DNA from 3 places in the Neobacillus sp. NRS-1170 genome. Region 2 is predicted to be linked to each of the others. Evidence: predicted binding sites of a transcription regulator. Region 2 holds the regulator's gene; each other region holds the start of a gene.
What was found. Region 2 encodes Rex, which represses fermentation and respiration genes when NADH is low (regulators of the CRP and FNR family bind a similar motif). Its sites were predicted from a motif close to TTGTGAAATATTTCACAA; they were not measured.

Region 1 (10,953 bases), on a different contig from region 2:
CATTCGGATGGCTGACGAGTTAGCATTACCTATTATTGATATCCCGTTAACACACTCATTAGGGGATATTGTCAATCAAACATTGTCATTTATCTTAACCCAAAGACCTAGTGGGATGCTCAATCTGTTGCAAATTAGGCGTGAAAAAAATAAATTTTTTGCGCGTGTTTTGGAGGGAACCAATATCTCTAAACAAGAAATTTTAGCTCAAGGGAAGGGCTATGGTTTAGTGAATGCGCCATATTATCTGCTTGTTGTGGGAAAGCCTGATGGTATTATTCCACCTGTTGATCATAGGAAAGATGCCATTTTTGAACTTATTGAAGGGGAGTTAGTTAATCAAATGAATAAATATATCTTTTTTACTAAAGAAGATTTATTTATTTTTCTTTGCCCTATTTTCTCCCTGAGCAATAACATAGAATGCCAAATAGGTAATTGGTTGCAAAAACTGCAGGATTTGATTGATGACACTTTTCAAATTTCCTTCTCCTTTGGAATGGGAAATTATGTGGAACGTGTGTTAGATATAAAAACTAGCTTTTGGCAAGCGAAGAATGAACTGGATATGGGCTATCGTTTAGGAAAGAGGAAATTTATCCAGCTTTGCAGAAGCCAATCAGTGGGCGAGCTTCTGAGCTTGGTACCTACCGCTTATTTACAGGAATTCTATGTAAAAACATTGAAGGAGCTTGCACAACCATTGGACCAAGATAAAATCGGCTTATTGGAAACACTAAACCTTTATTTTAAAAATAACGGTAATATTGGAGAAACAGCCAAGCAACTTTTTGTTCATCGGAATACAGTAATCTATCGTTTACGAAAATGTGAAGATATATTAGGTGAAAATTTAAAGGACCCTGAAGTGGCATTTAAATTGCGCATTGCTCTACTTATTCATACCTTCATTTGAAACAGCTCCTAGAACATCATTTCCGAATTCTTTAATACTAAAAAAAATAGTGAGAAAAAATAAAACTTACTTACAATTTTTAATCTGCACCCCAATTGTTAGACACAAAATTTAACAAGGAGGTGTGCAGTTTTTCTATGACTAAATTTAGTAAAGAAGATAAATTAGCTGCTGTTAAAGGTTATTTAGAAGGCTGGGAAACTTATGCTCCGATTGGGGATTCCATTGGTACATTATAAAAGTGAGATTATAAATTTGAAATTTTTGTTTATAAATTCATATAAAAATTCCGGAAATAGGAGGGGGAGACGGAGCACGCTATTATTTCGACGAAAAGGACATTCCTGGTAGTAAAGAAATGCCCTTTTTCTGTTTTGTTAGAATTTAAAGTCTAGAATCATCTTACTGGTTTCACCTGTAAACTTATAGTTATAAGACCCTTTCAAGCTTTCTAAGTCACCGGTAGCTTTGATGATTGTTCCTGGAGAATCTAGATTTCCTTTATCAAACATTCCTTGCTCTAAAGCCGTGAATGTCCCATGTTTTCCCTTGTAAGTTCCTTCAAAATGCAGAAATCCGGAAATTTTAGAAGTGGCTAAGTGACCATCATCTATAGTAGAGTCTATATAAAATAATAAATATTCAACACAAGCTTTTCCTGTTAATTCACCCTCAATATCATATTCGACCTGGGCAATATTAATAGGGAATTCTTTTCTAGTGTCGTCTACTGGCTTTTCATCCCATTTGCTTACTGTAAATGTTACCTCCATGGAAATCTCCCTTCATTATTAAATAGTAATTCACCTTCAGTATATTATCCAAAAAGTACCATTATCAATAATAGAAAAGGATTACTTTTATTAATTTTTCTTTACTTACTTTGTGAAATAATACACTTAAAGTAACTGATGCAATAGTTGAAGATCCAATTGCCATTTATAAACTGGGCAGTTGGGTGCACAGATAGTGAGGTGACTTAAAAAAATAAAAATAAACTTTAAGTTTTCATTTAGTTACTTATGCCTAATTTTTATTGGTTCTTTGAATAAACTTCTTAGTTTTTCATAAAGAAGGCTCTCCGCTCAGTAGTAATCCATTTCTCTAAATCGTCTTGGCTACGTCGAACAAGTCTATTCACTAGCACATCGTGCCATACATAATCCTCTAATAAGTAAATATGAACAGGGTCATCTGTATAAAAAGCAACACTACGCTCCTCAATTGATGGTCCATAAATCATCTCTTTAGAATCTATGGACAAAATAAACCAATGATCCGTAGACGGGGTTTCAGTAAAAGGTGTAATGCGATGGATTTCTAGATTTCCAATTGGATTTTCAACGTGTAGTGTAATACCTTGTACGGTTGCTTTTTCAGTCGCCTGAACCAGATCCTTCTTCAACACCTCATACATATCGTCCCACATTGAAATAACAATACGTTTTTCTGCTTTTTTTATTAACATCTCACAATAGTTAATAATCGTTTTATAGTCCTTTAATGTAATCACACGGTTGTCCATATTTTCACCAGAAGTTTCTAGACTTCTTAAAGAGTCACTTAATACCGAATAAGTCGATTGCCACTCTGAGTGAGCCTTCTGCAAAAAGATTTCAACGGGCAGAGGTGAATATCGAGTGGTGTCATTTATTTCCTCCTTCAAGACAATTCCTTTTTCAACAAGATTACCTAACACATCATAAATTCGTGCTCTTGGTATACCTGAGTCCTTGCTAACTTGGTAGGCTGTAACAGGACCTTGTTTAACGAGAGATACATATGATTTAGCTTCATATTCGTTAAAACCTAATTTTTTGAGCTGCTGCACTATGTCGTCCACTTTTTTCGCCCTCCAATTATTTTCCTATGTAACAAATTTACAATAACTATTTACATATAGCAATTAATTAGTTACTATTCCAGTAGTGACTATTAAGAAAGGTTGATTGAAATGCAATTAGACCCATCGTTATTAATTATTTTGATTGTTTTTGGATTTTTAGCAGCATTTATTGATTCAGTTGTAGGGGGTGGCGGACTGATTGCACTGCCTGCATTATTATTTACAGGGTTAAATCCAGCAGGGGCAGTAGCTACCAATAAACTAGCAGGGACTATAGGCTCTTTAACGAGTACATTTATGTTTTATCGTTCTGGTAAACTTGATATAAAATCAGTGTTTAGATTTTTTCCACTCACGTTTATTGGCTCATTATTGGGTGCATACACTGTTCATTTGTTAAACCCTGAAGTGCTTAAGCCATTGATGTTGATAATGCTCGCAGCAGTAGCTATTTTTACTATTTTCAAGAAAGATTGGGGAAGCATTTCAACCCCAAAACAACTGTCTATCCGTCACTTTCTTATTTTTGTAGTTGCCATTTTTGCTATTGGTTTCTATGATGGATTCATTGGTCCTGGAACAGGTTCATTTTTAATTTTTTCTTTTTTGTTGATTGGATTTGATTTTTTAAAGGCTGCGGGGAATGCAAAATTTTTAAACTTCGGTAGTAATATTGCTGGGTTGTTGATGTTTATGTTTTTAGGGCAAGTAAACTACACTTATGGAATAATAATGGGAATTGCACAACTTGCTGGTGCGATTTGTGGATCAAAATTTGCAATAAAAAAAGGAAGTGGTTATGTTCGTGCTCTGTTTATTGCAGTAACCTGTTTATTGTTAGCGAAGAATATTTATGATTATATTCAATAATTTTAAAATACTGTGCTTCCTTCTAAGGTCACAGTATTTTATTTTGCATTATATATAGTACTTCAATAATATACTATATGCCCATTAATATTAAGATGTAAAATTGCATGAGAATACCTTGAAAGGAGTTTTCCTCATGAATATTACATCTTTTTTAATGTACTGTATTATTATTACCTTTACACCAGGGCCTACCAATATTGTCATATTATCGACAGTCCATCATTTCGGGGCAAAAAAAGCAATGGAATATACATATGGAGCAACGATTGCGTTTGGTCTATTACTTGTTATTTCCGCTATGTTGAATACTTTGCTTCTAGCAATCATACCGAAAATTTTAATCGTTATGCAGATTATCGGAAGCATTTATATGTTGTATCTTGCTTATCAAATTTACAAAGCGGATACATCAAAACCAACTGTAAACCAATCCGGTACCTTTCAGTCAGGATTCCTTATGCAGTTTTTAAATCCAAAGGTAGTACTTTTTACAATGACTGTTATTCCAAGCTTTATATTGCCGCACTATACCGCAATGAATGCAGTGTCTATATGTGTGTTAGCTATAACTCTTATAGGATTTTTGGCATTTATTACATGGGTTCTTTTCGGGACAATCTTTAAGCAGTTTATACAGAATCATAGTAAAATTGTTAATGTAATGATGGCAATATTTTTAGCTTATTCTGCAGTGATGATATGGATGTAGATAAAGGGGTGAATTAGTTGGACAAATTTATCTATAAAAAATCAGCGGGTATCACTGCGTTGTCAGCAAGTATTACTAATTTTACTTATAAAAAGCATTCTCACCAGGAGTATGCAATAGGGGTAACATTGCGTGGTATTCAACAATATAACCTGGATGGCAGCTTACAATTATCCTATAAAAATGGTGTTATGCTTTTTAATCCAGAACAGGCACATGACGGAATGGCACATGATCATAAGGCAGGACTTGATTATGTTATGTTATATATTAAACCGCAATTGCTTTTAGAGGTTATGGAGAAAAAAGATATAGTACGTTTTTCAACACCTATTGTCTATGATTATAGACTTGAACAAAGAATTTTAAGTCTATCTAATGCCATTTTAACCGAAAAAGATGAGGCTTTGTGCAATGAATTACTCGTATCCCTCACAGATAGCCTAATTCAAACGAATCTTTCTACATACTATAAAAAAGATAACGCTCTAATTAGAAAAGCAAAGGATATGATTCATAGTAACTTAGAAAATGTACTTAAACTTGACGAGATATGTTTAGAGCTTAATTTATCCAAATATCAGTTTATCAGATTATTCAAGGCTCATACTGGAATTTCACCATACCAATACTTTCTTAACTGCAAGATAGAGCGTGCAAAGCAGTTAATAGAAAAAAATAGAGATATATATGCAGCCGTAACTGAATGTGGTTTTGTTGATTTAACCCATTTAAATAAACACTTTAAAAGCGTATATGGAACAACAGCATTTGAATATATGTCACATTTATAAATGGATTTAAAAAAAAGGAGGGGTAAAAGTGTCATTAAAAGTAGGAGATAATATTACATTTGAACGGAAATTCACAAAAGAAGATGTTGAATTGTTTACTAAGGTTTCACGTGATGAAGGCTCTCACCATGTTACTCCTGATGAACAGGGAAGACTTGTAATACAGGGATTACTAACCGCTACATTACCGACAAAAATAGGCGGCGATAACAATGTTCATGCTCGTAAAATGAATTTTGAGTTTTTAAGACCAGTATTTACTCGTGATATTATAATTTGTGTAGTACCGATAAAGCAATTCGAAAAGGAAGATAATAGGACACGTATTAATGCCTCTTTTGTATGCGAAAATCAACATGGAAAGAAAGTGCTAAGAGGTCATTTTTCAGGAGTAATCCTATAAATTCCTCTTGAGATATTTTACACTAGCTTTTACAACGAAAGATTAGAGAACTTGGAAAAATTCCAAGTTCTTTTTTTTAAAAATTTTGTCTTGTCTGTAAGGTTATGAAGTTATTCCATTATGTACTGAAGCATTATGAAAAGTTACACTTAAACTATCAGGGGCAAGAGTTAAAAAGTGGGATTGCTGTGGCAATCCCCTTTTTTATTGGACCAACGATGAAGGTTGTTGAAGAAGGTTATATTATTTATTTAGAATTAATAGAATGTAACAATTTGGTAAATATATAGGAGGTAACTTATGAAGAGAAAATTAGTATTTATTTTTGGTGTTGCAGGGATCGTCACACTGAGTATTGGATTTATTAAATGCTTGGGAAGCACAGAGATATTTGCTAATAAACTACCAATATCAGAAACTGTTTTTATAGGACAGGCGGATATTGATGATGGGGACCAATATAGAGTTGTAACAAGAGAGGAACAAGATAGACGAGAAAACAATCATATTAAAAATGGGAATCAATACACAGTTATAACAGTTGCCGAACAAAATATGGTAGAGAACTCAAAGGCTTTATCAGGATTTGTTCCTCAAGAAAATGAACAAGGGTTCTTTTTTATAAAAGAGAAATAAGCCTAAAAATAGTTATTAAACTTTCGGGGGCTTATGATAAAGATGGGATGGCTCGCTGTCTTATTTTCTGTTGGCATTGATAAGAAAATATCTGCTAGTTCAATAAAATCAGTCAATAATAAAGTAGAAGTCCTTTGATCACAAAGAGTTATCTTTAAAACAAGCTATTGATTTGGCATTCCCATCTGCTTTAAAATGGAATAAAATGCTATTGGAGGTCAAGGCCATGAAAATTAAAGGTTTCGGTGGGGTTTTTTGGAGAACAAAAGACGTTGTTTCATTAAATAAATGGTATAAAGAAACTCTTGGTTTATCGATGGGAGAGTGGAATGGTACGATTATCAAGCCAGATGTTGACAACGAAACAATCTTTTCTTTGTTTAAAGAAGATAGTGATTATTTTCCAGAAGAACAATCTGTGATGCTAAATTTTCAAGTAGAAAATATCGAAGCTTGGATGGAACATTTTAATAAAATTGGAGTACCTCTTTTAAAACAACCTGAGAAAAGCGAGTACGGAACATTTATTTGGATTGCTGATCCAGATGGAAGATGGATTGAAATATGGGAGAAAACCGAGTAACGGGTTTTATTAACTGATTTAAAGTAGATCCTTGCTTCTGTTGTTTCACTATTGGGAAGTATTCCTGGATTGAGTGAAATTGAGATTTAACAAAAAATAGCTGCCATGATTGGCGGCTTTCTTATTGCACTACCGAGTGAAATTTGGATTTATATACATAGAAATTCTATGTAAAATTTAGCTATGAAAACTAAAGGAGATCGCTAAAATCAAGTTACCATTATGGGGCTGTTGTCCAATAGGAATGGAGTCATCACTCCATTCCCATTTTTTTTATTCAGTTTAAATAGATTTTTGAATGTATGTGGTTACTTACAGAGAACACCAGCATATTTATCATTTCCTTGTAACATCCTAAAGAGCTTTTGCGTATAATGCTGACATGTCTTTATTTTTATAGGCAAATTGCTTATTTTATCTAATTAAGTGATACTAATCCAAGCTAACCTTATCTTAACTAAAATAATACACATTTGAGTTGATCCAAAAGGTGGTGAGTAATATGTTCTATGGTTACGGCTGGGGTGGTAATTGCTACGGCGGCGGCCTTTACGGAGGCAGTTCTTTTGTTTTAATCGTAGTATTGTTCATCCTTTTAATTATTGTCGGAGCATCTATGACTTATTAATAAACCAATACACGTTCTAGCGGGAAAAATCATTATGCTGGAGGGGTTATAAAATGAGCGGTGGACATGGAAGTGGTTTCGCGTTAATCGTAGTATTATTCATTCTTCTTATCATTATTGGTGCATCATTTATGTGCTATTAATTTAGAATAAGAGGAATCAACCAAGAAAAAGGCCCTCTTTTGGGGCTGTTGACAAACTAATAAAAAAAATTAAGAATTACTAAATGAACTAACGGGTGCTTGAGTTCAATATTTTGTTCCGGCTGGAACTTAACCTTGTGATCGCTGCAGCGGTCATTTTTTTGTTGAACTAACGGAAGAGGTTAGTGGCTTAGGAAAATTTGATAGTTATGTCGTATAAGATACCTATTATTCTCTTCTTTTGGGGAAGTTTAAATAAAAAGGAGTAAAGATGATGAAGAAATGTTTCTTAGCTTTATTGATATTTGTTTTAGCTAGTGATACAGGAGCATATGCAGAAAATAGAGCTAATCCGACTGGGACAAAAGAAGAAATGATGGAAGACATTTTATTTCAGCATTATGCTTAACATTTATTAAAAATAACAAACAGATTATATGATTGCAAAAAAATTCTCAGTATTAAAAGAATTGATAATAAGCATCTAATTATGGTAGGGTTAATTACTTTTACAGGACCTCATAATCCTCCCAATGATTTATATATCATAACTTTCACGGATAGTCCTATTGGTCCAGAGCAACCATTCGAATTTCATTTGGAAAATGTAGATCGTACTGAAAAAATATCCAATGAACAATATGAAGCTTTTTGTAGGCAATAGTAAATAGATTTAACATAAAGGAGCTTATAACATGACACCTAAAGTTTTATTCAGCATTTTTGCCATATCTATTCTAATGGCAATAGTGAAGCAAGCTAACGCAGAAAGTAATCTTATATCAGCTAAGGAATCTATAAAGCAAGAAATAAACTACATATACCCTGAGAATAAAGAAAAAGTATTTACTGAAACTGTAGACCAATTTTATGAGGCATTAAGGAAAAGGAGTTATCCAGTTCATCAGAAGTTTTACAGAAAACATTATGAGTTTTACAAAAAACATAAGAATAAACTTGGAAACATGGATACTGCTCTTTTTAAAGAGATGCTCAATGAATCAGTAAATTTTAGAAAAAAGGTATTGTTTCATGAGGTGGAAAAATTTAATTATATAACTTGGGATGGAAATGGTATTCTTACTACCTACCCAGATATAAAAATGAAATATAATCAAGCAGTCAGTCCAGATAGACAAGTATATTTTTTCTATTCTTTTAAAGATACAGATAAAGAGTTTAGGGGAAGATGTGCAGTATATGATATAGAAACAAAACAACTACTTGCTGGTGGAGATACCTATATTAATAAGTACCCAAAAATAAGAAGTAAAAATTGAGCCAAATTCAAATCATGGCTTTATTTAATTCTAAATGCTTGTTGTACTAACGGGTGCTTGAGTTTAAGATTTAGGGACTTAAATAACGAATTAGAAAATTATTAAGATAGGTCGAGTGTTTCTCCATAAGGGGGAGATGCTTTTTTATTACTTACAAGATTGTGAAGAGTTGTACTTAAAGTAACGGGTGCTTATGTTAAAGATGGGATGGCAGCGGCGATTTCGTTTTCTTATTTTGTTAATGAAGCAGTTAAGTATAATAAGAGAACGCTTAGGATAAAAAATATATGTCAGAAAAGAAATATTCCGCTTGTACACTTCCATAGGTTGTCCAATTTGCATTTACTATAAAATAAGGAGGTGAAAACATTATTGAGTAACCATTCAAATGTAACCATACAGGTCTGTTTAGTTCTTCACATCGATATTTGTGACAAGGAAGTCTCTGTTAAAGTTGAACATGCCCTTTGTCACCCAACCACCACATTTTGCCCCGATAGAGGAATCCTAACAATTGCACTTCCTTTCACACTTCTAGGAAAAATGAAAGATAAACATAAATTAAAATGTGCCTTCAAAAAAGCTCTATTAAATTCTAGTTTTCTTTACGTTTCAAATTTTGGTAATAGGAATGTACAGATTTATAATATTTCCAATCCCGAAGTTCCTGTCCGTATTGGGGAATTTAATGGAGAAAATTTAAACTTTCCTTCTGGATTAACTATTACTGATACCACTCTTTATGTGGTAAACCCATCTCTAGGTAATAACACGGTAGAAATTTACGATATTACCAATCCGACATCGCCTGTACATGTTGGCGATTTCAAATCAGGTAATTTACACTTTCCTGATCAAATGGCCATTTCGGGTAACCTCATTTATATAGCCAATGGTCTGGATAACAAAATAGAAATCTATAATATTTCTACCCCTACAACCCCTGTACGTGTCGGAGAATTTAATGGAGCAAATTTAGATGGTCCTTCTGGATTGATAGTAACAGGTACCTTTCTTTATGTATCCAATCTAAACAATAACAGGATAGAGATTTATGATATTTTGAATCCTACCAACCCTGTACATGTCGGACATTTTAATGCGGGTAATTTTAATCAACCAGCTCAATTTGCTATTACTAGAGATATTCTTTATGTAGCCAATTTCGGTGACAACATGCTAGAAATCTATAATATTTCCAATAGAAAAGCACCTATACGTGTAGGTGAGTTTATTGGAGGTAATTTAAACGGTCCTTCTGTATTAGCTATTACAGACAACATTCTTTATGTATCAAATTTGTGCGACGACACGGTCCAAATATATGACATATCTAATAGTATAAAACCTAAACATGTCGGTGAGTTTAACGGAGGAAATATAAATACTCCTAATGGAATGGCTATTGTTAAGTTCCATGATTTGCTGAGGGACAATTCGAAACCAATATGAATATATAAAAGCACTCGATGACCGAGTGCTAAATTGCTTCCCATTATAGAAATCTGATTAATGTTTATTCTAGTGGTGTGAGGTCAGAGAGTTTAACTAACTTTATATCATTAACCTTTTTTACTTTGCAATACCCACTATAGAAATCCAAAGAACTACATAAATTTCCGATTCGAAAATTACTTTTCTTCCAATAACCAATAATGCCTCCTGATTCCATTTGAAGAGCCGTTAATTAAAATACCATCGAAAACGTTTACACATCAAAAGGTAGTTTTTTGGGTTCTTCTTGAACTTACGGGTAGTTAAATCCGACGGTTTTTTTTCTTTATGATCGGTTCAGCATGAGTTAGTGGATTTTGTAGGGATATCGATGCAATTACCTAAAATTAGATATCTTTTTAAAATACAATTTAAGTTATTTTGATTCCTGTACGCTTTTTAGAATAAAGTGTCCAAAGTCTTGCTCCCACATGACCACTTGCATAACCAAAGCAAAGTTCTAAAGCTGTAATGTTTCCAATAGCATCTTTTGTCGGAATCATAAATATTCCTTCTGGCTCCCTATAATCTAATGCTCGATAAGCTTGCGAATGATTAAAATCCACCATAATTCCAGAACTCCAATCAACTTGAGTAATATGATGATTCCCAACTAATTCGATAGGTGTTCCATCTGGATAAACCCCG
Region 2 (10,953 bases):
ATATCTTCAGCAACTAGTAATAATGGCTTGCCTTGTTGTACTACCTGCTCAAGGACTGGAAGGATTTCTTGAATGCTAGAAATCTTCTTGTCAGTGATTAGGATATATGGGTTTTCTAAAACAGCTTCCATTTTTTCTGTGTTTGTTACCATGTAAGCTGAAACGTAACCACGGTCGAATTGCATACCTTCTACAACATCTAATTCAGTTGTGAAGCCTTTTGATTCTTCGATAGTGATAACGCCGTCGTTGCCAACGCGCTCCATAGCTTCAGCGATTAATTGGCCAACTTCTTCGTCAGCAGAAGAAATAGCGGCAACTTGTGCGATGGAAGATTTGCCTTCGATTGGTTTTGAGATTGCTTTTAATTCTTCAACAGCTGTTGCCACTGCCTTTTCGATCCCTTTGCGGATACCCATTGGGTTTGCACCAGCAGTTACGTTCTTTAAACCTTCGCGAATCATTGCTTGAGCAAGAACAGTTGCAGTTGTTGTACCGTCACCGGCAACATCGTTTGTTTTGCTTGCTACTTCAGCAACAAGCTTTGCACCCATGTTTTCGAATGCATCTTCTAATTCGATTTCTTTTGCGATTGTTACACCGTCATTTGTGATAAGCGGTGAACCAAATTTTTTCTCAAGAACCACGTTGCGTCCTTTAGGTCCAAGAGTAACTTTTACTGCGTTTGCTAGAGTATCTACACCGCGAAGCATCGCGCGGCGCGCATCTTCACTAAACATAATTTCTTTAGCCATCGTTCAAAAAACCTCCTCTTATTATTTGAGATGTTTATTTTTTAAAAATCAACCTTACTACGCTAAAACAGCAAGGATATCGTTTTCACGTAAAATTAAATATTCAACGCCTTCGAATTTTACTTCAGTACCAGCGTATTTTGAGAAGATAATGCGGTCGCCAACAGAAACTTCAAGGGCAACGCGTTCGCCATTTTCAAGCACACGGCCTGTACCTACGGCAACAACTTTTCCTTCCTGAGGCTTTTCCTTCGCTGAATCCGGTAATACGATACCGCTTGCAGTTTTTTCTTCTGATTCAACAAGCTCAATGACAATGCGATCACCTAATGGTCTTAACAAATCAAACAACCTCCTCAAAAATATATGTAATTCTGACATTATTAGCACTCTCTATGAATGAGTGCTAACACAATTATTATAATAATGAATCTGTAAATCTTTTGCAAGTATGAAGCATAAAATTTTTACGGGAGGGCAAATCTTTTTTTCAACCTTAATCAGTATGTGAAATACAGCAATTTCTATACAAAGATTTTGGATAAATTGTTCAAAATTGAACGAGGCCCTTTTTAAAGGTAAAATGTAGGATGGAATCCTATGAATTATTTCTATAATTTTAAAAAATAGATCTGAAGGAGATTACTTATTTGAAAAGGGAATATTGGATAATTTTAATTGTTTATATCGTTATGCAGTTTTCCAGTTTAATTGGCGTTCCGTTATTCATGTTCGGTTTTAGGCATTTTGGGGGCAAGCTGGAGTTAGCAGTGCCCGTATGGCTATTGGCTAGTTTTACGATTGCACTCATCATTATCCTTTTTATGTTACGTAACGAAATGAAAGGACAAAGCTTCGACCGGAAGGGAAGTTCATTCTCGTACTCGGCGATGTGGGCAGTGGCTGGATTTTTCTTAGCTTTATTTGCCCAGTACGCGGCGGCTATTATTGAGCACTTGATCGGCATTGAAGCGGGTTCTGAGAATACGAAGGAAATCGTCAACATTATCGAAACCTTCCCGTTGGCGATTTTTGTAACAAGTATTGTGGGTCCAATTCTAGAAGAAATTGTATTTCGAAAAATCATTTTTGGTGCCCTTCATAAGCGATTTAATTTCTTTATCTCAGCAATTATCAGCTCTGTTATTTTTGCCGCAGCCCATATGGAGTTTCAGCATATCTTACTTTATTCGGCTATGGGCTTTACCTTTGCTTTTCTTTATGTCAAAACAAAACGCATCATCGTGCCGATCTTTGCGCATGTCACGATGAATACCTTAGTTGTCCTCGTTCAGTCTGTTTACCGGGAGGATATCGAAAGACTGATGCGGGAGGCCGAGGCGGTTCAAAACTTTATCGGAGGCTTTCTATGAGACGTTCACCCTTGTTTTCCGGATTGATTTACTTTTTACTCGGCGGTTTATTTACTTACTTCGCCGTTGATGAGGTGCAAACAAATGGCTGGGGCTTTTTCAGCTACCTGCTCGTTATCTTAGCCACCTTTGACTTCGGCTCCGGTCTAAAAATGATCACCCTTCACTTCAAATATAAAAACAAAGTGGATAAATGATGAAAGGTGTCAGGCACCATGTGAAAAATTCACAATGGTGCCTGACACCTTTTTTATTTGGAAATCCCTTGTTGTTTATCGAACACCATTCGTTCTTTGCCTAAGATAAAGATGAAGAGGAAGGCAATGCCTGCCGGAACGAGTGCCCATGTAAAGGTATGAACAATGGAACTGGAAAGGGCATCGGTGATTTTATCGAGAATCTGCGGCGGAATGTTCTTTCTTGCCTCTTCCGATAATAACGCTCGGGAATCGCCGAATGCGCCGCCCTTAGGCATCGGCCCCATTCCAGAAAACGCCTTTTCTAATCCCTCTTTAAAATCACTCCTTTGAATCGTTCCAAAAATTGTAATCCCAATGGTCATCCCTAGGGAGCGGATAAAGTTGCTGGTTGAGGTAGCGGAGCCCCTTTGATCCATCCCGAATGGATGAATCGCGGCCATGCTTAAAACGGAAAAAGAGAATCCTACTCCTAAACCAATGACAATCATATAAAGGGTCAAGATAGCCCTGCTTGTTTCTGGTGTAATCGTGCTTAACAGGATAAACCCGCCTATCAGGATGATACCTGAAATAAACATAATGTTCCGATAGCTCATTTTCGTCGTTAAAAAGCCGCCGACCTGTGCCGTCACAACGGAACCCAGCATCATCGGCAATAAAATAAGCCCTGAATTTGTCGCGCTTCCGCCATATACCCCTTGCACAAAAATCGGGATATAAACGGTTCCCGCCATAAAGGCGGCCCCGTAAAACAAGCCAACTAGTGTACTTCCAGCGAACAGCTGGTTTTTAAACATCGCAAACGAAATAATCGGATCCTTCGCTTTTGTTTCGACAAACAAAAAGATCAAAAATAGAACCCCGAAGCCCGTGAATAAACTAATAATCGTCGAAGAACCCCAATCATACTTTTGTCCCCCTAATTCAAGGGCAAACATTAAACAAACTACCGCGCCAATTAACGTCACGGCTCCCCACCAGTCAATCGACTGCTTCTGGTGAATCGGCGATTCCTTGTAAGAGATGACGATAAAAATCAATGATAAAATGCCAAGCGGGAGATTAATATAGAAAATCCAATGCCAGCTGATATGGTCGGTAATATACGCCCCTAACAGCGGCCCGAAGATACTTGAAAGCCCGAAAACTGCCCCGAACAAACCGCCCATTTTCCCGCGTTTTTCGGGTGGAAATAAATCGAACATAATCGTAAACCCAATCGGGACAAGAGCTCCGCCGCCTACCCCTTGAATCGCGCGGTAAATACTTAATTGCGTGATCGTTTCGGCTGTTCCGCAAAGGGCCGAGCCGGCCATAAACAATATCAATCCAAAAATAAAGAACCTTTTTCGGCCATACATATCCGATAATTTACCAAAAATCGGCATCCCGGCCATTTCCGCGACCATATAGGCGGAAACCACCCAGACGAAGCTTTCCAGCCCGCCAAGATCACCGACAATCGTTCCCATCGCCGTGACGACAATCGTGTTATCCATCGAGGCCATCAATATCCCCAGTAATAGCCCCGCGACAACCAAACCTAATTTACTCTCTTTTGCTACCATCCGATTTCTCCTTTATATCTTTGTCTTTGTTTTTATCGTTGCTTGTGAATCCTGGCTTAGATGCTCCCGATACTCCACTAAGCCTATTTGACAGCCCTGGCCAATCTTCACCTGATTGCCCCTAACAATATCTGCCGTTGTATTTTCGAGAAAAATTTCATCCCCTTCGATAACTTTCACTTTAAGAGTCCCAACCTCTTTTCCGAAGGGAAGAAGAGAGTTCTTTTTCTTTTTGACGGTTATTTTTCCCCCGCCAATCTCCTCCGCAGTGCTTTGGCCGTAGCGCAGCCCCACCTTAATCGTATCCGCGGTTAATAATCCCTTAATTTCAAAACCGCCGCTCGAATCGAAGGTTTCATATTCCACATCGCCATTTACTACGATGCTTCCCTTAATCGATGCTTGATCGCCGAAGAGTCTCTCTCCCACTTCGAGCAGCCCAAGGATCTTTATTTTTTTCAATTGCGCCCGGCTTCCGACTGAGAGCGTCCCCATGATCAGCGTTTCCTCAGCCTCGATATTCCCTTTAATCTCAGCCTCCCCCAAAATCTTTACTGAACCTGTTTTAACATTTTCGACCGCTTCACTCGTTCCATATACATGAAAAGAGGAGCAATCCACATTATTTACAATCGTCCCTTCGCCTCTGATGCTGATTTTATCGTAACGGCCGCCAGGGTAACTTCCTGAACCATTGATAATCAAGTTTGCGTCTTTTTTCATTTCCCTTCCCCCCTTATGCCTTTCTGATATCATTCACAACTGCATTTTTATCCTGTGAAAATTCGTCTGTGTACTCAACCACATCAATCTGACAGTTCGGTCCAATTCTGACCTGATTGCCCCGCACCACTTTCGCAATCGTATTTTCCAGGTCAATTTTGTCCCCTTCAATTAACTCCGTTTCTAATTGCGCTTTGAAAATTGGCTTGAATAAAGCTCCAATGAACGACCCTTTATGCTGCCTTACTGTTATTGTTTGCCCGCCAATCTCTTTTGCTTTGCACTCCCCATAAATCTTTATATCAACTTGATCTGCGTTTAGGAGCCCGCCGATCGTGAAGCAGTATTCTCCTTTAAAATACTCAGCTTCGCAGTCTTCCCCAACTGAAAGCATACCCCGAAGTTTAATCTCCTCACATTTTACGCTCCCGCCCACTGAAGCTTTCCCAGAGATCCTTAAATTTTTGACATTTATGTTCTTCTCAAATTTCGCGGTCCCTTCAACGGTCAACTTTTGGCTCTCGAATGTTCCTTTAAACTTGGCATTCCCGTTTACTCTGGCCATATCTGCTGTCACATTCCCATTGACCGTCCCTAATCCATTGCATTCAAATTCATGACATTCCACATCATTGTTGATCGTCCCTCTGCCATTCAATGTAACTAGGTTAAATTGTCCGCCGTTTGAAGAACCTAAGCCATTAATGGCCAAATCTCCTCTATTTTTCAATTCCATAAGGATTCTCCTTTATAATAATTTCGACTTAATTTCTTCCATACAGGTCATTAAGGAAACCTGCACGACAATCTTCGTTCCCCTCTCAAAATGGATCTCTTCCGCATTAATCAGTAAGAAACACGATGATACACCAAGTTTGCGGGTAATCAGGAGTTCACAGCTTTTTTGCTTAATCAGCGCGGCATTGTCCTTTAGCACCTGCAGCAGCATTTTCCCTTCATCCAAATTGATCTCCCCTGACTGCAACAGCTTCTCTAAAACATAAACTTCAAGCATTCTGGAAAAATTAAAATTTGGGCTGCCTTGGTCATTTTCCAGGTAAAAATTCATCACTGCATTTGAAACAATGTTACGTTTTATTAATTCATCCTTATCTAACTGCAAATCGCTTAGACTAGGAGAAAACATGTCTGCTAGTTCATCTAACGATAAATTTTCCTTCATCGTTTGAATTTTATTGATTCTTTCTAAGATTTTTTCCTTTGGAAAGAAGGTTTCCTGGCCGGTAAACGTGGATTTCCTTACAAACCATTCCTCCGGAATGAGGTCTTTACGCTTCCATCTATACAGCTGTCCATAGGATATTCCCGCCAGCTCTAATAATTCCTTTTTCGAAATTAACTCCTCGCTCATGATTAAAACCCCTTTCTGTGTATTAATGTAACATAACACTGTTACGTTGTAAAGATTCGAAAAACTTGTCCTAATAATAAAAGGGCCTTCCGCAAAATTTTGCGAAAAGCCCTTAAACATTTTATTCTTCGATTTCATCTGTTGGATTTGGATAATGCTTTAAAAAGTAAATCAGTGATTGCAGCTCGACAGCTAAATCAATGTGATGAACACGAAGCGAGGACGGAACATTTAATCTTGCCGGTGTGAAATTTAAGATTCCTTTCACATTTGCCTTTACAAGCCGGTCTGTAATCATTTGGGCGACCTGTGCCGGAACGGTTAAAATCGCGACTGATATTTGATGTTCGGTGATTACCCTCTCCAGCTCATCCAAATGATAAACCGGTACCTCACGAATCGTCGTTCCCATTTTTCCAGGATCGACATCAAAAGCGCATTCAATTTTCGTATTATTATTTTTCAAAAAGTTATAGTTTAAAAAGGCTGTACCAAGATTCCCCACCCCAATTAAGGCAACCTTTGTCAGTTCATCCTGGTCCAATGTTTTCCGGAAGAAGGTTAATAAGTAATTCACATTATATCCATAGCCCTTTTTCCCTAAGGCTCCAAAATAGGAAAAATCCCTTCGGATTGTCGCCGAATCAACCTTAACCGCTTCACTTAATTCTGCTGATGAAACTCTTTGCTTGCCGGAAGAATGCAAGTTTTTTAAAAATCGATAATAAAGGGGCAGCCGTTTGGCTGTCGCCTGTGGTATTTTCATCGTTTCATTACTCATAATCTCCCACACCCCATATAAATAGTTTTGTTAAACTAGTTCTGTTCTCTTAAAATCTCCATTTTTACCGCCCGTTTTCTCTACTAAATAGGTCGGTCCGATGACCATGCCTTTATCAACGGCTTTACACATATCATAGACAGTTAATGCACAGGCAGACGCTGCTGTTAACGCTTCCATTTCAACACCTGTATTACCTTTTGTTTTAACAGAAGCTGCAATATGTAATTGATAGTTGTCACCGGCCTGTTCCCACGAGAAAGAGATATTCACTCCCGTTAATGGAATAGGATGGCACATTGGAATAAGATCCCATGTCTTTTTCGCGGCCATCACGGCGGCAACCTGCGCAACAGCTAAGACATCGCCTTTTTTCATTTCATGATTCGTTATTTTTTCAAAAATTTCTCTGCTGACTGTTATGCTTGAATGAGCCAGAGCTGTGCGCGCCGTTTCTGGTTTATCACTGACGTCAACCATCTTTGCTCTGCCTTCTTCATTAAAATGAGTGAATTCTGCCATATAAACAATCCTCCGATTAAATCATACACTATTTTTCTTTCTATGTCTGTGAAACTTTGAACTATCGGTACATTTTTTTGTCCATGAGGTTTTCTCATCAGGCAAACTGACCCGCTTTATTGCCGGACCTTTGGGAATACGGTAAAATATTGAGTAGTATAGAGGTGAATTTTATGATTTTATTGCAGGTTAATCAACTACAAAAATATTATGGTGCTGACCTTATTTTATCGAATATAAAGCTGGAATTACAAACAAGAGACCGCGTTGCTCTTGTTGGCCGCAATGGTGCGGGGAAATCGACGCTACTGAAAATCATTGCCGGTCATCTGTCACATGATGGCGGGGAAATTATTAAACCAAAAGATGTGACCATCGGATATTTGGCACAGAATACGGGGTTAGAATCCAATTTGTCTATCTGGGAAGAAATGCTGACTGTTTTTGAGGAACTTCGTCAGATGGAGAAGTCACTTCGAAAGCTTGAAGAACAAATGGCCGATTCTGCAATTTTCGAAGACTCAAGTCGCTACGAAAGAATTTTAAAAGAATATGACGGGCTTCAAGTGAAATTTAAAGAGCAGGGCGGCTACCAGTTCGAGGCGGATATTCGCTCTGTGCTCCACGGATTAAATTTTCATGATTCTAATGCGATGATTGCCAGTTTAAGCGGCGGTCAAAAAACCCGGCTTGCTTTAGGGAAACTGCTATTAACCAAACCTGACATTTTAATCTTGGACGAGCCGACCAACCACTTGGATATCGATACTCTCTCATGGCTGGAGCAATATCTCCAGGGTTATGATGGTGCAATATTAATTGTCTCCCACGACCGCTATTTTTTAGATAAAGTCGTCACGCAGGTGTATGAGGTATCCCGGAAGCAGATTCAGCGGTTTACTGGCAATTACAGCTCATATCTAGATCAGAAAGCGGCCAACTATGAGCGCGACATGAAGCTTTATGAAAAGCAGCAGCAAGAAATTGCGAACCTCCAGGACTTTATTCAGCGCAATTTAGCCCGTGCCTCAACAACCAAACGGGCGCAAAGCCGGCGGAAAAAGCTTGAGAAAATGGAGGTCATGGACCGTCCATTAGGGGATGAAAAGTCTGCTTCGTTCTCATTTGAAATTGAGCGGCAGAGTGGTAATGATATTCTTATGGTGGATTCGCTTGCCGTTGGATATGACGGTGATGTGATTTCTGAGCGGATTTCTTTTCGGGCCTTTAAAGGTGAAAGTATAGCTCTGGTTGGTCCAAATGGAATCGGCAAATCAACGCTTTTAAAAACAATCATTAAAAAGCTGCCAGCATTGGACGGTACGATTCACTACGGGACAAACCTCTCGATTGGCTACTATGACCAGGAGCAGGCAGAGCTAAAATCAAACAAACGTGTCCTTAACGAATTATGGGATGATTACCCGTTGAAAAATGAAAAAGAAATTCGGACAGTGCTCGGCAATTTCTTATTTTCCGGTGATGACGTACTGAAAACGGTCTCGACTTTAAGCGGCGGCGAGAAGGCGAGGCTTGCCCTCGCGAAACTGATGCTCGAGAAAGCAAATGTTTTAATCTTGGACGAGCCAACCAACCATCTTGACTTAGATAGTAAAGAAATACTTGAGAATGCCTTAATCGATTACCCTGGCACGATTTTGTTTGTATCGCACGACCGCTATTTCATCAACCGTATTGCAACAAAGGTGTTGGAGTTAAGCCGTGAGGGCAGCTGTGAATATCTTGGGGATTATGATTATTATTTAGAAAAAAAGCTGGAACAGGAAGAACTGGCTGCATTAGCCCTTGCCGAATCTGTTAAAAAGGTTCAGATTGATATTTCAGAAAGAAATAGTTATCAACAGGATAAGGAAAGCAAAAAACTAGAGCGGCAGCGTAAACGGAAATTAGAAGAGATTGAATTAAGGATTGACGAGCTTGAAGAGGAAATTCAAGATTGTGAAGCGCTGTTATGTGAGCCGGATATTTTTCAAAATCACGAAAAGGTTTTGGAAATTAACATAAAAAGTGAAAAAGCCAAAGCTGAGCTCGAGCAATTGATGGAAGAATGGGCGGAGCTGGCGGAATAAATATAAAGTGATTGTTACTAAAAAGTGAAAACCGGACTGAATAAGTCCGGTCCTTTTTATTTTATCAACAATCCATTTACAAATTACCTTTTTTCCACAACCTTATGCACAATTCAAATGGTATATTTGCAAATAATCACTTCAGTTTTCCACATTATCCACAAAAAACACCGTTTTTATCCACACTATCAACAGGAACACACGTACTTATCCACATTATGTTATTAATTTTAATTTTCGAAAAAAAATTTATCCACAAAAAATACTAAACAAACGTTTGATTAGTTTTTTATAGCGATGAAAGACATCCAGTAATTCTGAAATAATGCTCTAAAAGTGGCTATGTGACAAAACGGTCGTGAAATCCTCTCAAAGTGTCCCTTAGAGTGGCTCTATGGGACATTACAGTCGTCGAATTCGCTCGAAGTGTCTCATAGATTGGCTCTATGGGACAAAACAGGCGTCGAATCCTCTCAATGTGTCTCATAGATTGGCTCTATGGGACAAAACAGGCGTCGAATCCTCTCAAAGTGTCCCTTAGAGTGGCTCTATGGGACAAAACAGGCGTCGAATCCTCTCATAGTGTCCCATATAAAAGCAGTGTGAATATTAGACCCGAAAGGATAAAAAACCTCCCGATAATGGAAGGTTTAGTTATTGTATAGTTCGATATCAAGACCTGGAATCGCATTCAGTGAAAGGTCAGCTCTTACACCTCTTTCAAACATCACGCTTCCGGCTGCAGCAATCATCGCTGCATTATCGGTGCATAATGATAAGGGAGGAATCACTAATTCCACTTCAGCCTGTTCTGAAAAAGTCTTTTCTAATGCACCTCTAAGACCTTTGTTTGCAGCTACACCGCCAGCGACCAATAGCTGTTTCACTCCATATTCAGCTACTGCTCTTTCTGTTTTTTTCACAAGAACTTCAATAACACTTTCTTGAAAGCTGGCAGCAAGATCCTCAGGTGCGATCGTCTCGCCGCGCTGTTCAGCATTGTGGACAGTATTGATAACTGCCGATTTTAACCCGCTGAAGCTAAAGTCATAAGACCCTTCCTCAAGCCATGCACGAGGTAAATCAATCGTTGGGCTTCCCTCATGTGCCAAACGGTCAATGTGCGGCCCACCTGGATATGGCATGTTCAACGTCCTTGCCACCTTGTCATAGGCTTCCCCAGCAGCATCATCACGCGTTTGGCCGATAACTTCAAAATGACCATGCTCCTTCATATAAACAAGCTCTGTATGGCCGCCTGAAACGACTAAGGCTAATAGTGGGAATTTCATTTCTGTTACCAGCCTGTTTGCGTAAATATGCCCGGCAATATGATGGACTGGGACAAGCGGAATATTATGTGCAAAAGCAAGGGCTTTCGCCGCATTCACCCCGATTAATAAAGCCCCAACTAAACCTGGTCCTTCTGTAACAGCAATCGCATCCATTTCTGCAAATGTTAAATTTGCTTGATTCAAAGCCTCTTCAATCACGATGGTCATTTGTTCAACGTGGTGGCGTGAAGCAATCTCAGGTACCACGCCGCCAAACCGTTTATGGCTTTCGATT
Region 3 (10,953 bases), on a different contig from region 2:
ACTAGAGGAACGTTATATTTTTCAGCAACTTCGGCAATTTTTTTCAAATCTGCTGCGGTAGTCACCCCGCCATACATTCTTGGAACAACAGAATAAGTTCCATCCTTTTGGATATTTGCATGCATTTTTTCATTAACAAGACGGGAATCACGGTCATCCTTATACTCATCCATGTAAATCATGCCAAGATAGTAGTTAATCGCCGGACGGCATTTTGTACAGCCTTCTTCATTGTTCCATTCAAGCACGTTCATAACTTCTTTCACGCTTGTTAAGCCCTTGACTTTGATTTCTTCGAGCAATTCCTCGCGGCTTAAGGTTGTACAGCCACAAATACTAGTCTTTCCGGCCATTGCTGCATCAAATTGATGACCAATCGTATGGGCAAGAATTTGGCTGACCATCGGTTTACAGCGGCCGCAAGAACGTCCAGCATTCGTGCAATGGCTTACTTGATCAAGTGTTGTCAAGCCTTGTGTTTGAATCGCCTCTACAATCGCACCCTTTGTGACTCCGTTACAGCCGCACACAAGTTCATCATTTGGCATGGAGGCTACATCGCCGCCTGCCTCAGCGCTGCATTCAGTTTGAAAAATCGAAACACCGCTGACATCATCTTTTTTCGTCAGCATGCGGAATAGTTTTGTACTTTCTTTTGTGTCGCCGTACATCACAATCCCAACAATTCGATTATTTCTTGTTAAAACACGTTTATAAATTCCCTCAAATTCGTTGTAAACCATAATGGATTTGGTTTGGCCATCATCAAAGATTTCTCCAGCTGAGAACAGGTCGACTCCGGCAACCTTCAGCTGTGTTCCGGTAACCGATCCTGTGTAAGGTTCTGCATTTAGCCCACAAATACGGTTTGCAAGCACCTTGCCTTGTTCGTATAATGGCGCAACCATGCCATAAACAATTTCTCTATGTTCTGCACATTCACCAACAGTGTAAACACTTGGCACACTTGTTTCCATAAAATCATTTACGACGATGCCGCGGTTAACATAAATCCCACTGCTTTTTGCTACGTCATTATTGGATTTAATCCCAATAGCCATGACAACGAGATCCGCTTCCACTTCTGATCCATCCTTAAAGCGCAGACCTGTTACGCGTTCGTCGCCAAGGATTTCGACGGTTTCCTTTTCCATTAAAAAGTTCATGCCCTGTGATTCTAGTTCTGATTTCAGTAGTGATGAAGCAATTGAATCTAATTGGCGTTCCATTAAATTTGGCATAAGGTGTACCACATCGACCTTCATGCCCAGGTTCAACAATCCCCTTGCCGCTTCAAGGCCAAGCAATCCACCGCCAATTACCACAGCCTTTTTATAATGCTCGGCTGATTTGATCATCATTTCACAATCATGGATATCACGGAAACCGGTCACGCCGATTTTGTCAGCACCTGGGATTGGCAGAATAAAAGAATTCGAACCCGTGGCAATAATTAATTCATCATAGTCCACTTCATGGCTCTGGTCGCTGATGACTCGTTTTCCGTCCACATCGATTTTGACTATCTCTTCATCCGTAAATAATTGAATATTATTTTCCTTATACCAATCAAACGGATTGATAATGATTTCATCAAAGCTGGTGTCGCCCTGAAGGATGTTTGATAATTTAATACGGTTATAGTTTGGATGTGGTTCTTTTCCAAAAATCGTAATCTCAAATTGTTCTGGTGCCAGTTTGAGAATTTCTTCAATTGTCCTGACTCCTGCCATTCCGTTACCGATCATCACTAATTTTTTCATGTTGGGTCTCTCCCTATTTATTAATTACGTTTTCTCTATAGCTATATTGTAATTTCATTACTGCTTTAAATTTGTGATGTTCGTCACTTCCCAATCATCTTTGTGAATGATTTCACATAATTGTCAAAAACCCAAGCCTTCGAGCGTCCCGCTAAACTAGAAGAGGGTGCCCATTGGGGCACCCTTTTTTAAGCCGGTTGTTTATTTTTATGCCAAAGTTGTATTCGCTTTATTTGGGAATTAAGAACCGGGACAAGTGTACCAATTATAGCAACCGGGACAAGTTCCCATATTACCAATGGCGGGGTGATCAGAATGCCGGATCTATTTATCGCAAACAAGACAAGAAAGTAAGCTAAACTGCCCGTTAGCCCTGCAACCCAGTTGGTCTTTTTAAAAATGAAAAAGCAAAGCGGAATTAATATAATCGTAATCGGGACATACGAAGTTGGGTAGCCGACGGCGAAAAAGATCGTTTTCCCCACAAATCTGAGCAGGATATACAGTGCTGCAGCCGCAACAGGAATGGAAAAATCGCGGTAAATCCTAATAATGATAACCGTTAAGGCAGCTACCATTATCACAGAATAAATCGGATACACCCATTCCGGAATGCCGCCAAAAATTTGGGAGGCTGGATCCGATATTAAATCTAATATTTCTTTTGAGGCAATCGATTTTCCATGGATGTACTGATTATAGGAAATAGCCCCATTTTCCTGCTGCATGTTCGGAAACATAAAACATTCAAGGAGAAACATCGCAAACCACGTGTGCATCGACTTCCATGTCGGTTTCACGTCCCGGCTAAATATAAAATATCCCCGCCAAACTCCAAAGATCATTATATCGGTGGCAATGTAATAAATAAAATGGGTCGGACTCCATGTTGTTAAATCAATGCCGTAGGCAATATGATAAGTAAAATCTAAGGGAATCCCAATTAAAAATAACGCATAGCCAATGGTAATCAGGTTTCTAGAAAAGCGATCCATGTGCTTAGTCTGCCGCCACTCTTGGAAGAGCAAAATTGCTCCTAGAGCAAAACCTAATGTATTAACAATATGGGGTATGGAGTATTCTTCGAATAAATATTTAAAATGATAGGATGCATCCCATGCGGAACCAATGAATTTTAATAAAAAGGCAATTACCCACAAACGATAATATTTCATATATACCTTCTCCCTTCGCCTAGCCAAGTAAATCAAATATGTCCCCGTATATCGCGATGAGGACATAATTAATCACTATGGCAATTCCAAACGTAATTCCCGCGATCCGCACCTTCTTTTGTGTAAATAGTCTATACATAAAGATAATTCCAGAGCTGACAACAAAAACATTGCATAGTAAAAAGGTCCAAAGTAAATTTTCACTATGTGCAACCGCTGTAACATGTAACAAATAGAACGGTATCACCTGGCCAGTTCCTCCAATAATAATTACTTCTTAATTTAATGACGAATTATTCCTTTAAATTGTTTCAATTTTATTGTGACTTCTTTATATTAACATTATTTTTGCTATGGTCGACTTGTTGTTGTCAAAAAGTCCTTGCATTGGTGGAAATAGGGAATGTATATTTAGTAGAATGGAAACTGCGAAAGGAGAATGACCTTGAGATATTATATGATTGCATTCTGTCTCTTATCTACGATTCTTTTATCGGCATGTAATCCCTTAAAAGTACCAAAGTCCACGACGGGCCATCAAATGAGTGCTGTGCCAACAGACGTGGTGCCGACAAATTCTGAATGGAAAATCTCGGACCATCCGAAAGCAAACGAAGATACACCAGTTTCAATATTAATCATGGACAAGACCAATACACCGTTTAAATCCTTTGATACTGTTCATGAGAAAAAAATGCATTTATTTATTGTTAGCAAGGATTTATCTTATTTTTCACATATTCATCCTGAATATAAAGGAAATGGGGAATTCTTTTTTAAAACGGATTTTCCGGCTGGAGGAGATTACAAACTCATCTCCGAATTTACCCCTAAAGGCGGTGGTGACCCAAGTATGGAAAGCCACTGGCTGCAGATTGAGGGTTCAGCAGCAAAGGAAGTGCCTCTCGTCGCTGATAAAAAGCTAACAAAGGTGGTGGAAGATAAAAAAGTATCCCTTTCGTTTGAAAATCTGACCGCTGGAAAAACTTCGCATATGACTTTCACCATTCGTGATGCCCAAAACAATAAACCGATTAAAACTCTTGAGCCCTATTTAGGGGCAATGGGACATGCTGTTGCGATAAGCGGCGATGCCCAAAAATACTTACACATTCATCCGATGACGATGAAAGGGAATGGACCAAAGGTTACGTTTATGACCATTTTTCCTGAAAAGGGAATCTATAAAATCTGGGGACAATTTCAACAAGACGGGAAAGTTTTCACGGTACCATTTGTGGTGAAGGTTCCTTGATTTTGAATGAAGGACTTTTCTATAGTTTATTTGGAGGATATGTTCCTCCATACAGCTTATGAAAGACATTTCACTAGTTTTTTTGTTAGTTTTTGTCCTTCATCCGTATTATGAAGGACATTTCGCCAGCTTTCTTTAAAGGTTTTGTCCTTCATTGACACCTAAGCAAAAAACCTCTTCTCAAATCTTGAGAAGAGGTTTCATATTTCTTAATACATTTCAGAAGTAGTTTTCGCTTGCATGTGAAGCAATAGGTAGTCAGGGCCGCCTGCTTTTGAGTCAGTTCCTGACATGTTGAAGCCGCCGAATGGCTGGTAGCCAACGATTGCGCCTGTACATGAACGGTTGAAGTACAGGTTACCAACATGGAAATCTTCACGAGCTTGCTCTAAGTGGGCACGATTTTTCGTGATAACGGCACCTGTTAAGCCATACTCAGTGTTATTGGCAATTTCAATTGCTTCAGTGAAATCCTTCGCTTTAGTGAAACCAACAACTGGGCCAAAGATTTCTTCCTGCATAATGCGGGCATCTGGAGCAAGGTCCGCAATAACAGTTGGCTTGATGAAGTAACCTTTAGAGTCATCTCCTTCGCCGCCGGCCATTAACTTACCTTCCTGCTTACCAATTTCAACATATTCCATAATCTTTTTGAACGCACTATTGTCGATAACTGGACCCATGTAAGAGCCCTGCTCAGTTGGATCTCCCATAGTTAATTGGTTCGTTAACTCAACAACGCGATTTAAAACTGTATCGTAAACATCTTCAACGATAACTGCACGAGAACATGCAGAACATTTTTGGCCGGAAAAACCAAATGCGCCAGCAACGATAGATTGTGCTGCAAGCTCTAAATCAGCTTCAGAATCAACAACGATCGTATCTTTACCGCCCATTTCAGCAATTAGACGCTTCATCCACACTTGACCAGGATTCACTTTTGAAGAACGATCGAAAATACGAAGTCCTACATCACGTGAACCTGTGAAGCTGATGAAACGAGTATCCTTATGGTCAACTAAGTAGTCGCCTACTTCAGCGCCGCTTCCTGGCACAAAGTTTAGTACGCCTTTAGGAAGACCGGCTTCTTCCATAACTTCCACGAATTTAGCAGCCACAATTGGCGTTGTAGAAGCTGGTTTTAAAAGAACTGTATTACCAGAAACGATTGCCGCAACAGTTGTTCCAGCCATAATCGCTAATGGGAAGTTCCATGGAGAAATGATGATGCCTACTCCTAATGGAATATAGTCATAGCGGTTAAATTCGTTTGGACGGCTATTAACCGGTACTCCATTTTTCATTGCAAGCATTTGGCGCCCATAATATTCTAGAAAGTCAATTGCTTCTGCAGTATCAGCATCCGCTTCTCTCCACGGCTTTCCTGCTTCTTTTGTTAAAAGTGCAGAGAATTCGTTTTTACGTCGGCGAATGATTGTTGCTGCTTTGAAAAGCACATCCGCTCGAACCTCTGCCTTTGTCTTTTTCCAAGTTTTAAATGCTTCTACCGCCGCCTGCATTGCTTTTTCAGCAAGCTCTTTGTTCGCTTTTGAAACGCGGCCAATCACTTCTTCTTTATTAGCAGGATTGTAAGAAACAATTTTATCTTCTGTCGTAACCTTCTCTCCGCCGATAACAAGAGGATAATCCTGTCCTAAATAACCTTCTACTGTTTTTAACGCATTAAGATAGGCCTGACGGTTTTCTTCTGTTGTAAAATCTGTGAATGGTTCGTGTTTGTATGGTTGTACCATTATTCTAAAACCCTCCTATGTATAAAACGTTTACACCCAATGTTCATTCTACATGATTCATTTATCAGTATCAAATGATAAAATTTTAAAAAAAGACCGGCGCAAAAGCCGGTCTTCTACTGGTAAATATAAACAAATGGTTCATCTTCGTTTGCCTTGCGGACAATTAACGCTTCAGGCCCGTCGACTGACGTAATACTTACAGAAACAGAAATATATTTAGGGAAATGTTCCATCACCAAACCTGTCAAATACTGGGTAAAACCAATTCCTTCTGTTTTCCCATAAAATTGAATAGGAATGGTTATATTTAATTCCTGGAGCTGATCTCCAACGTAAAATGCTTTGCCAATGACACCATTAAAATTAGGAAAATATTCTTCAACATCCTGCTTAAAGTTTAAGAAGGCAATCACATCATCACGATGATCTTCCTGGGCATCTGTTGAAGGGAATAAATAGTATTTTTCATTTCCTTTTTCCCAATCATTTAATGTCTGGCTGCCTTTGTCAACGGTTGAGTAAGCAATATATCTGCCAGGAATAACAGAAGATTTGCTCTGCTGCATAAATAAACCAATCGTAATCGGTACATCGGCTAAATTTTTCATCGCCCGCATCCGCTTTACGACTTCCTCAGCCATCTTCTTGCCTTCCCTTTCCATTTCAGCATAATCAATTTTTTTCTCATAAACAGGACCATCTTTTACGGTTTGATAGTAGTAGATGGAATTGAGGGCAAGTCCAATCGAAACACCGCCAAGAGACACATTTCCCTTATCGTCTTTCGTTAAATAATCATGTTCTAAGATATGAGCCAAATAAACCGGTGATGTTGGTTCAGCACCAGACGCCGCTGTATTTACAGGGTTTAGCCCGATATTTTCTGTGGCTTTAAGGCCTTCATCCTTTAATTGTGGATCCGTAAATTTACGGTTTAACCAAAGTCGTATCGTCTTTCCTTTAATTTCCTGACCTTCACGAAAATAATACTTATCAGTACTGAAACTATTTTGGGCGATTCGCATTAGTCCCGTTTCAAATTCGTTCAGGTCATAGCGAGTATTAATATTATTCACGACCAACCCGCGCGCTTCCCCAGGCTCAAATGGCAGGATGGTCCGGTAATAATTGTCTGATATATTATATTTAGGAATAATCGCCTTCCCTTTTACTTTCTCCTTTGATTGAACCACTTCATTTTGCTTCTGAAAATTCGGTGCACAGGCACTCAGCAAAAAAACAAAGGAGAGAGCAAGCAATGAGAGCTTTCTCACGTCGATAACACCTCTTACTACTTATTTAATTCTACTAAAAGCTTCTCCTCATCCCAAACTTCAATTCCCAGTTCTTGCGCCTTGGCTAACTTAGAGCCGGCATCTTCACCCGCGATGACGAGGTGGGTTTTCTTACTTACGCTGCCCGCCACATTGCCGCCAAGCGCTTCAATTTTTTCCTTCGCTTCATTTCGCGATAATTGCTCAAGCTTTCCTGTTAAAACAACCGTTTTTCCCGCAAAAATAGAATCCGATTCTTCAGCGGAAACAGGTTTTGCTCCTTTGTATTCCATATTGACTCCGGCAGTGATTAATCCTTGGATGAGCTCACCAGCCTCCTCTTGTTCAAAAAAGGCTACAATCGAATCGGCCATTTTATCACCGATTTCGTTAATGGCGATTAATTCATCCTTCGTAGCAGATGCCAGCACATTCATAGTACCAAAGCTTATTGCCAGCGTCTTGGCTGCTTTCGCCCCAACATGACGAATTCCTAACCCAAAAAGCAGCTTTTCGAGGGAATTACTTTTCGAAGCCTCAATGGCCTTTAATAAATTAGAAACAGACTTTTCACCCATTCGTTCAAGGGCTAATAGCTGATCGCGGGTAAGCTTATAAATATCAGCAACATCACTGATTAACTTTTCGGCAAAAAGCTGGCTGATCACCTTTTCGCCAAGTCCATCGATATTCATCGCATCTCTTGAAACAAAATGAATCAAGCCCTCGCGAATTTGGGCCGGACATTTCGGGTTAATGCACCTAAGGGCTACTTCCCCTTCAAGCCGGACAAGGTCGCTTTCACATTCTGGACAATGGGTCGGCATTTGGAAATCCCTTTCCTCACCTGTCCTTTGGTCAGCCAATACATTGACCACCTCTGGAATGATATCGCCTGCTTTTTTCACGACAACCTTATCGCCAATTTTAATATCTTTTTCACGGATTAAATCTTCATTATGCAAGGAAGCACGCTGCACGGTTGTTCCTGCTACTTTAACAGGCTCTAGAATGGCTGTTGGTGTAACTACACCTGTTCTTCCAACACTTAACTCGATATCCAAAAGCATTGTTACCACTTCCTCGGCCGGAAACTTATAAGCAATCGCCCAGCGCGGGCTTTTAGCCGTTGTTCCGAGTGCACCTTGCTGCTCTAAAGAATCAACTTTTATGACGATACCGTCGATTTCATATGGAAGCCCCGGGCGCTTTTCCACCCAGCTATTGACGAAATCAATGACATCATCAATCACCAAGCACTTTCTTCTTTCTTTATTCGTTTTAAATCCAAGATGGTCTAAGTAATCAAGACCTTCACTATGCGAAACAACGCCGCTTTCTCCGGTATTGCCAATGCCGTATAAAAAGACATCCAGTTTTCTCGAAGCAGCAATCTTCGGATCTAGCTGTCTTAGTGAACCGGCAGCGGCATTACGAGGATTAGCAAACAGCTCCTCGCCGCGCTCTTCGCGAACCTTGTTCAAGGCTTCAAAGGAGCGTTTTGGCATGTAGGCTTCACCTCGTACCTCTAGCGATACATTTTCCCGTAAACGGAGCGGAATCGATTTAATGGTTTTCAGATTCGAGGTAATATCTTCGCCAATCGTTCCATCCCCACGGGTCGCCCCTTGAACAAACAGCCCTTCTTCATATCTTAACGAAACGGCAAGTCCGTCAATTTTCAGTTCACAAACATAGGAAAAATCATCGCCTACTGCCTGTCGGATGCGGCGGTCAAAATCCCTTAAGTCCTGCTCATTAAAAGCATTCCCAAGGCTGAGCATCGGCGTCCGGTGCTCGACTTTTTCAAATACATCCAGAACGGCACCGCCCACTCGCACCGTAGGTGAATCTGGTGTTTTATACTGCGGAAACTTTTCTTCAAGCTCCTGTAATTCCTGCATCAGCCGATCATATTCAGAATCAGGAACGGTCGGCTCATCCAGCACATAATATTCATAACCGTATTGATTTAATAGGGTTCTAAGTTCATTAATTTTCTGCTCAGCGATTTGAAGGTCCATATACCCAGCCCTTTCATTAACATTTCAATCTTACGCTTTTTTAATTGGTGCGAATTTGGCGAGAAGGCGCTTGATGCCCACTGGACTTGGGAAGGCAATATCAAGCTCCGTCCCTTCTCCTTGGCCTTTTACACTTACGACAGTCCCTATACCCCATTTACCATGCTCGGCTTTATCGCCAACCTTCCAGCCAAGTTCATCTCCTCCGGAAGAGGCTGAAACTGGGCGCATGACGGGTTTTCGAGGTGCGGATGGGGTGCCAAATGTGCTTCCTCGGCCGCCAAATGAAGTGCCTGATGATCCAAATGACCTTGAGCTGCCAAATGGGGACGACTGGCGTTTTTCTGGTTCTACACCCTCTAAAAGGTCTTCCGGAATTTCGCTGATAAATCTAGATGCTGGGTTCATATTGGTTCGTCCGAACAAGGTTCTCATTTGGGCATTGGTTAAGAACAAGCTTTGCTCTGCACGTGTAATACCCACATAGGCAAGGCGGCGTTCCTCTTCCATTTCTACTTCTTCCATAAGCGAGCGGCTGTGTGGAAACACACCTTCCTCCATGCCAATCAAGAAGACAATCGGGAATTCTAAGCCCTTGGCTGAGTGCAGTGTCATTAGCGTAATCGAATCCGCTTTTTCGCCCTCTTCATCCAATGCATCAATGTCGGCTACCAAGGCTAAATCTGTTAAAAAGGCAATCAGACTCTTATCCTCGTTCGTATCTTCAAAGTTTTTGGTTACAGATAATAATTCCTCAAGGTTTTCTAAGCGGCTTTGTGCTTCCAATGATTTTTCTGCTTTGAGCATTTCCTTGTAACCAGTCTTATCAAGAACTTCTTCAACAAGCTCTGTAACGGATAAGAACTCCTGCATATTTGTATAATTGCGAACTAAGTCGCGGAATTCACTTGCGGCTTTCGTAATCTTAGGACTTACACCAATCAATTCAATGGAATCGAGTGCCTGATAGATGGAGATATCATGCATCGCTGCAAAATTAGCAATCTTATCAAATGAGGTTGAGCCAATTCCCCTTTTCGGTACATTGATAATCCGCTGCAGGCTGATGTCATCATCCGGATTGGAAATCAAACGCAAATATGCCAGCATGTCTTTAATTTCTTTTCTGTCATAGAATTTTGTACCGCCCACAATCGAATATCCGATGTTCGATTTAAGCAGCACTTCCTCCATAACACGGGACTGAGCGTTTGTACGATAAAGAATGGCAATGTCTGTTAGTTTATTTTTGTCATCACGGGTTAGTTCCTTTATTTTTCCTGCAACGAATTGAGCCTCAGACTGTTCACTATCAGCACGGTAATAAACAATTTTATTACCTTCCGGGTTTTCGGTCCAAAGATTCTTCGCTTTTCGGTTCAGGTTATTTTCAATAACCTTATTAGCCGCCATGAGAATCCTTTTGGTCGAGCGGTAGTTTTGCTCAAGCAGGATGACGGCAGCGTTCGGATAATCTTTTTCAAAGGAAAGGATATTGGCAATATCCGCCCCGCGCCAGCGATAGATGGACTGATCGGAGTCCCCGACAACACATAGGTTTTTGAAGCGCATCGCGAGCATTTTTACGAGCATATATTGGGCTCTATTGGTATCCTGATACTCATCGACATGGATGTATTGGAACTTTCGCTGATAATATTCAAGCACCTCTGGAACCCTTTGAAATAACTGAATCGTCGTC

Region 1: a site for Rex is predicted at 1,800-1,817, ahead of ACIFOT_RS02200 (DUF3224 domain-containing protein). Genes of this name have one in related genera too.
Region 3: a site for Rex is predicted at 1,864-1,881, ahead of nirB (nitrite reductase large subunit NirB). Genes of this name have one in related genera too.

The regions. Positions count from the first base shown of each region.
Region 1 covers NZ_JBITPF010000008.1:2,722-13,674, forward strand. Annotated here, with positions in the region: gene ACIFOT_RS02195 (PucR family transcriptional regulator) at 1-916, shown strand, start outside; gene ACIFOT_RS02200 (DUF3224 domain-containing protein) at 1,294-1,689, opposite strand; gene ACIFOT_RS02205 (TrmB family transcriptional regulator) at 1,974-2,759, opposite strand; gene ACIFOT_RS02210 (TSUP family transporter) at 2,865-3,632, shown strand; gene ACIFOT_RS02215 (LysE family translocator) at 3,769-4,344, shown strand; gene ACIFOT_RS02220 (helix-turn-helix domain-containing protein) at 4,362-5,138, shown strand; gene ACIFOT_RS02225 (enoyl-CoA hydratase) at 5,167-5,541, shown strand; gene ACIFOT_RS02230 (hypothetical protein) at 5,842-6,177, shown strand; gene ACIFOT_RS02235 (VOC family protein) at 6,404-6,760, shown strand; gene ACIFOT_RS02240 (YjcZ family sporulation protein) at 7,263-7,388, shown strand; gene ACIFOT_RS02245 (YjcZ family sporulation protein) at 7,442-7,531, shown strand; gene ACIFOT_RS02250 (hypothetical protein) at 7,803-7,940, shown strand; gene ACIFOT_RS02255 (hypothetical protein) at 8,227-8,811, shown strand; gene ACIFOT_RS02260 (LVIVD repeat-containing protein) at 9,184-10,263, shown strand; gene ACIFOT_RS02265 (hypothetical protein) at 10,677-10,953, opposite strand, start outside.
Region 2 covers NZ_JBITPF010000099.1:24,483-35,435, forward strand. Annotated here, with positions in the region: gene groL (chaperonin GroEL) at 1-755, opposite strand, end outside; gene groES (co-chaperone GroES) at 813-1,097, opposite strand; gene ACIFOT_RS30905 (CPBP family intramembrane glutamic endopeptidase) at 1,406-2,128, shown strand; gene ACIFOT_RS30910 (YdiK family protein) at 2,125-2,325, shown strand; gene ACIFOT_RS30915 (MDR family MFS transporter) at 2,379-3,896, opposite strand; gene ACIFOT_RS30920 (cytoplasmic protein) at 3,909-4,619, opposite strand; gene ACIFOT_RS30925 (polymer-forming cytoskeletal protein) at 4,633-5,355, opposite strand; gene ACIFOT_RS30930 (YhbD family protein) at 5,368-5,991, opposite strand; gene ACIFOT_RS30935 (redox-sensing transcriptional repressor Rex) at 6,113-6,772, opposite strand; gene moaC (cyclic pyranopterin monophosphate synthase MoaC) at 6,803-7,294, opposite strand; gene ACIFOT_RS30945 (ABC-F family ATP-binding cassette domain-containing protein) at 7,468-9,384, shown strand; gene tsaD (tRNA (adenosine(37)-N6)-threonylcarbamoyltransferase complex transferase subunit TsaD) at 10,035-10,953, opposite strand, start outside.
Region 3 covers NZ_JBITPF010000067.1:23,146-34,098, forward strand. Annotated here, with positions in the region: gene nirB (nitrite reductase large subunit NirB) at 1-1,763, opposite strand, end outside; gene ACIFOT_RS25145 (hypothetical protein) at 1,952-2,938, opposite strand; gene ACIFOT_RS25150 (hypothetical protein) at 2,958-3,185, opposite strand; gene ACIFOT_RS25155 (hypothetical protein) at 3,384-4,193, shown strand; gene pruA (L-glutamate gamma-semialdehyde dehydrogenase) at 4,403-5,950, opposite strand; gene ACIFOT_RS25165 (CamS family sex pheromone protein) at 6,067-7,227, opposite strand; gene ligA (NAD-dependent DNA ligase LigA) at 7,245-9,251, opposite strand; gene pcrA (DNA helicase PcrA) at 9,282-10,953, opposite strand, start outside.